2 linked regions of the Panacibacter ginsenosidivorans genome follow. The protein of the gene in region 1 interacts with the protein of each later gene in a pairwise test. Links are inferred from orthologs where the notes say so. Each region holds a gene or a part of one and is shown on either strand. Other genes may lie near its edges.

Region 1 (2,804 bases):
TTTGCCAATCTTGTTTTCATTAGCTGTAATATGCTGGGTTAGTGGCTTTGATATCATTTATGCTTTGCAGGATATTGAGTTTGATCAATCTCAACAACTCTATTCTATTCCTGCTATGCTTGGTAAATCAAAAGCATTGCGTGTTTCAAAATTATTGCATGTATTAAGCGCTGCATGTGTTATTGCTGCTGGCGTATATGGTGGTTTTAGCTGGTTGTATTGGGCAGGAATAATAGTATTTGTCGGCATGCTCATTTACCAGCATTCTATTGTAAAACCCAATGATCTTAGTCGTGTAAATATTGCTTTCATGACGGCAAATGGTATTGCCAGTGTGGTATTTGGTGTACTAGTAATTGCTGATCTGTTGCTTTTATAAAAGTTGCGTAAGGAATAAAGTGTACAAGAGTGCGACGCAACGATGTTAAATGTATATTCATAAGCCGGGCTCAAAAAAATATTTTTATAAAAATTTATGGCAAGAATACTTTCAATTGATTATGGTGCAAAAAGAACAGGCCTCGCTGTAACTGATCCATTACAGATCATTGCAAGCGGCCTTACTGCTGTTGATACAAAAGACCTGATGCCTTTTCTTAAAAAATATTTCCAGGATGAAATTGTGGAATTAATACTTATAGGTGAACCCAAGAACTGGGATGAAAGCGATACGCATGCCACGCCATTAGTACAGGCATTCATCAAAAAACTACATAAAGAATTCCCCACTATGACTGTGCAAACAGTGGATGAACGTTACACTTCAAAATTGGCGGTACAGGCCATGCACGAGATGGGAATGAAGAAAAAAGACCGCCAAAATAAAAAGAATGTAGACGAAATTGCCGCCACTATTATGCTGCAGGAATACCTGAACCGCCATGTATAATGTGCTTTTTGTTCAACCATTAACAAGCTAAGAATTATATTTGCGGCAATTTTTAATTTAGAAGGTTTTATGATTTTACCCATTGTTGCATACGGAGCAGATGTTTTAAGAAAGAAAGCGTTGGATATAGAACCGGAATATCCTCAACTTGATAAATTGATAGCTGATATGTGGGAAACCATGTATGCCAGTAATGGTGTGGGTTTGGCGGCACCGCAGGTTAATAGGAATATCCGCCTTTTTGTAATGGACAGTGCTCAGATCTTTGAGCACCAGGAAGAAGATGATAAAGGTCAATACCCTGATGAGCCAGGTGTAAAGAAAGTTTTCATTAATGCACATATTGCAGATTTTGGCGGTGATGACTGGAGTTATAATGAAGGTTGTCTAAGCATTCCTAAAATACGCGAAGATATTTTGCGCCCTGAAGAAGTGACTATTGAATATCTTGATGAAAATTTTCAGCCGCACACAGAAACATTCAATGGCATTACAGCCCGTATTATACAACATGAGTATGACCATATAGAAGGTAAATTATTTATTGATTACCTGAAACCATTAAAGAAAAAAATGCTGCAGGGTAAATTAAATGACATTTCCAAAGGCAAGATAAAAGTGGATTATAAAATGGTTTTTCCTAAATGAAATATTGCATCGCTCTTTTAATATCGCTAACCTTTTTTACTTACACCTACGCACAGGATACTACAGTTATATGGGATAACCAGCAGATTACTTTGCCCGAAGCTGTTGTAAAAAATAATCTTGATTATAAAAATATCTTACAGCGCATTAAGAACGATACTACTTTTTATAAGGCATTCCGCAACCTGCACATTATCGAATTCAGTTCTTACAACGATATACGCATGCTTAACAAAGGTGGTAGCGTAAAAGCAAGCTGGGACAGCAAAACAACGCAACATAGAGAAGATAGTTGCCGCACCATGGAGATCATTAACCAGCAAACAACCGGTGATTATTTTGATAAGAAAGGCAATTACAATTATACTACTGCAGAAATGTACGCATCAATTTTTCTTACCAAAGGAAAAGTATGCGGTGAAACAAATATTGTTACAGGCCATGAGTTTGATCTTAGAAATAAATCAGGAATGGAAAAACATAAAGAACAATTAAAGATGTTGTTCTTCGATCCGGGTAAGAAAATTCCAGGCATTCCATTCATTGGTAACAAACTGGATCTCTACGATGATGATGCACACAAGCTGTATGATTACAAACTTGACTTCATTGATTATAAAGGCAGCTTTGCTTATGTGTTTACCATAAAACCAAAAGAAGATCTGGGTATGTTCGGCAGGGATGATATTGTGATGGATGAAATGACAACATGGTTCGATTATAAAACATTTGAAGTGCTTGCACGTAATTATGCACTCAGTTATAAAGTTGGTGTTTACGATTTTGATGTTAACATGCAGGTTGAAATGACAAGAGTGGGAGAGTTGCTTGTGCCAAAAACTTTACGGTATAAAGGAGACTTTGCTGCTTTGTTTAAAAAAAGAGAACGTGGCGAGTTCACTGCCACGTTGTTTGATTTCAAAAGATAAAAATAAGTGCGAAGCAATTGAAAGTATGCATCTAAACTGAAAGCAAAAACGCTGCCGGTGTAGATTTTAAGTAGGAATTTTTTGTAACCGGCTTTCTGTTAAATCTTCAGCTTCTGTTGCGTCGCACTCTTGTACTGTATAAACACTGCGCATCATTTGATGCTGCAGGAATATTTTTTATTTCATGGGATCTTTAGCCAATTGCTTTACCTGTTTGCCTGGCAGATAGATCTGAAACCCTAAGCCAAAACCTATGTTGTTATTAGTAGTTGAACTTCCAAAACCTACAGTAAGGTTATATTTTACTAATGCTTCCAGTGCAATATTCTGATTAAGAA
Region 2 (3,017 bases), 3.1 Mb from region 1 along the record:
CATCACACAGCAGTGTGATGGTTATATAAGGTTATTTAAAAGTCTATTCATCCCCACATTCGCACATCCTTATGCCATTACTTCTTTTGTCAAATGCACTTTGGTCATTTGCAAATAATGGTTTTGCAGTTGATGCACATAATGCACATCAGGATGATCTCTCCGGTCTTCGCGGTACCACATTTCCACAACAGAAAAATCACCTTCTTTTGGTATCACCATCCTGAAAGATCCTTTTTTATATTTCACTACGCCATCCGGCATTATTTCTTTACTGAAGTTCAGATTTTTCATGGCTTCATCAGACATTGGTATTGGGTAAAGATCATCCGGTTCATACCAGAATTCCTGCACTTCTGTTTCCACACAAACCTGTTTTTCATCACCATTCAGGCGTACCACTTCACCTTCACGCCTGCTGCCTTCGTATTCGGCAATTACGTAATCACCTTGTTTAAGTTCGCTGAATTTTATCATAGTTCAATCGTTTTAGAAATTTAATTTACGATTCTTATCCAACCTGTAAAAAAAAGTTTTTGTGAAGATTTATTGTGAACCCAACTGCATTGCTGCTATTAAACATCGTTGCGTCGCACTCTTGTGCGCCTTGATATTCTGTTCAGCATCTAATAAATAAGTATAATGCTAACACTTGTAAAAATCTTTTTGGTATATAATTTTTCGTGACTACTTTCGCAACCGCGATGAAAATAACAATGAAGCATACAAAGGGAACAAAGAAGATCTACTCAAACGAGGAAGGTGTTTAAACTTTTGTGTGTAGCAAAAATATAACTGAAAGCCTTCCTCGAAACAGGAAGGCTTTTTTTGTTTCGCTTTTATTGCTGAATAGAACTACCGAACGTATAAGTGAGTGACACAACAGGCAATGATAGTAGTACAATAGTTAAGTACATAAAATATAAAACCATAAAACAACAATAAAAATTCCATTACAATGAAAGTAGCAGTTGTAGGCGCAACAGGTCTTGTAGGCACAAAAATGCTGCAGGTATTGGCCGAAAGAAATTTTCCCGTAACAGAGTTGGTGCCGGTGGCATCTGAAAGATCAGTTGGTAAGGAAGTAACATTTAAAGGCAAGCAATACAAGGTTGTAAGCATGGCAGACGGAATAGCCGCAAAACCAGCCGTAGCAATATTTTCAGCGGGTGGCAGCACTTCATTGGAATGGGCGCCAAAGTTTGCAGAAGCAGGCATTACTGTTATAGATAACAGCAGCGCATGGCGCATGGATCCGACAAAAAAATTAGTAGTTCCTGAAATAAATGCAGATGCATTAACGGCAGAAGATAAGATCATTGCAAACCCTAACTGCTCTACTATTCAAATGGTAGTTGCGTTGAATCCATTGCATAAAAAATATAAGATCAAAAGAATTGTGGTAAGCACTTATCAAAGTGTTACTGGTACCGGTAAAAAAGCCGTTGATCAATTGATGAATGAACGCAAAGGCGTGGAGGGAGAAATGGCTTATAAATATCCGATCGATCTGAATGTAATTCCGCAGATTGATGTGTTTCTTGACAATGGTTATACAAAAGAAGAAATGAAAATGGTTAAAGAGACATGCAAGATAATGCGTGATGATTCAATTCGTGTTACTGCTACAACGGTGCGTATTCCTGTAATGGGCGGTCACAGTGAAAGCGTGAACATTGAATTTGAAAATGAATTTGATCTTGATGAAGTAAAGAGTTTGTTGAGTAATGCACCTGGCGTTGTGCTTCAGGATGATCCTGCAGCGCAGTTATACCCCATGCCAATGTGGGCACATGATAAAGATGACGTGTTTGTTGGTCGCCTCCGCCGCGATGAAACGCAGCCAAAAACATTAAACCTCTGGGTGGTGAGTGATAACCTGCGTAAAGGCGCTGCTACCAATGCTATACAAATCGCAGAATATTTGGCGTCTAAAAATATGTTGTCATAGATTTTTTGTGAGTGAGCAACCGAAAATGTGTAATGCCTCCTTTTAAAAAGTGAGGCATTTTTGTTGTGTAACAGGCAGTTGAATAAGTATAATACTTTTGTTGTGTCACTCACTTGTACTGCTGGCAATTCTTATCAGCATTAATTAAATTTGCTTATGGATATCGAAACACTACGCGAATATTGTCTTGCAAAAAAAGCTGCAACAGAAGGTTTTCCTTTTGGAGAAGACACACTTGTATTTAAAGTAATGAACAAAATTTTCTTACTTGTATCCCTATCATCAAGCCCGTTGCAATTCAATGCCAAGTGTGATCCTGACAAAGCCATTGAATTGCGTGAACAATATTATGCTGTGCAACCGGGATATCATATGAATAAGAAACACTGGAATACCATCATTATGGATGGAAGTTTGTCAAATACATTACTTAAAGAAATGATCAATAATTCTTACAATCTTATTGTACAATCATTACCAAAAAAAAGATAAAGAAACGCTTAGCTAAATTCATTCTTCGATAGCATGGTTTAAAAAATTTATTAATGGTTGCAGCGCCTCAAATGCATCTGCTATTTTCTTCACCAGGTTTTTATCTGTTAGTTCTGTATCTGTTATTGGTGCCATTGCAATAAAACTTTTCAGTTTTATGTATTCAATGGCAGGGTTCTCTGCTTCATAATCTTTTGGAGGACGGCTTAATTTCATTTCACTACTGTGATCAAGGTCTTTGTAAGTGAAGGCAAATTTTTTATTGCCGATTATTTTTTTGAAGTCGTTGAAATTATAATCGATCTCCTGTCTTACTTTTTTTAGTATTCCAGGTTCAGGCATATATAACCCTCCACCCACAAAACTGCCACCTGGCTCAAGATGAAAATAATAACCTGCCGTATTCCAGGCTTTTTTACCAGCTTTATTTATGCTGGCGCCCATATTGGTTTTATAGGGAGACTTGTCTTTACTAAAGCGCACATCTCTGTTGATGCGAAACATACAATCCTTTGCTATTAATGTGGCGATAGTTTCATCCTTTTTACCAAATTTATCAATAGCGGACTGTACA

Evidence for each region. Proteins that work in one complex are often made in the same cells at the same time.
Region 2: the proteins of def (region 1) and FRZ67_RS14485 interact in binary tests that used the Escherichia coli proteins (3 or more experiments, as listed by UniProt). The link is inferred for Panacibacter ginsenosidivorans from one-to-one orthologs.

The regions. Positions count from the first base shown.
Region 1 is NZ_CP042435.1:324,409-327,212, reverse strand. Bases 23-2,747 are described here. They hold def (peptide deformylase), read left to right. Parts: upstream 23-958; coding sequence 959-1,537; downstream 1,538-2,747. Other genes in these bases: FRZ67_RS01285 (outer membrane beta-barrel protein), read right to left, coding at 2,644-2,747; FRZ67_RS01290 (hypothetical protein), read left to right, coding at 1,534-2,466; ruvX (Holliday junction resolvase RuvX), read left to right, coding at 476-889; FRZ67_RS01305 (UbiA-like polyprenyltransferase), read left to right, coding at 23-379. Outside these bases: more of FRZ67_RS01305, read left to right, coding at 1-22; more of FRZ67_RS01285, read right to left, coding at 2,748-2,804. UniProt on the Escherichia coli protein: Removes the formyl group from the N-terminal Met of newly synthesized proteins. Requires at least a dipeptide for an efficient rate of reaction. N-terminal L-methionine is a prerequisite for activity but the enzyme has broad specificity at other positions.
Region 2 is NZ_CP042435.1:3,439,819-3,442,835, reverse strand. Bases 17-2,954 are described here. They hold FRZ67_RS14485 (aspartate-semialdehyde dehydrogenase), read left to right. Parts: upstream 17-958; coding sequence 959-1,951; downstream 1,952-2,954. Other genes in these bases: FRZ67_RS14475 (DUF2461 domain-containing protein), read right to left, coding at 2,462-2,954; FRZ67_RS14480 (MmcQ/YjbR family DNA-binding protein), read left to right, coding at 2,108-2,443; FRZ67_RS14490 (hypothetical protein), read right to left, coding at 70-477. Also shown: more of FRZ67_RS14475, read right to left, coding at 2,955-3,017.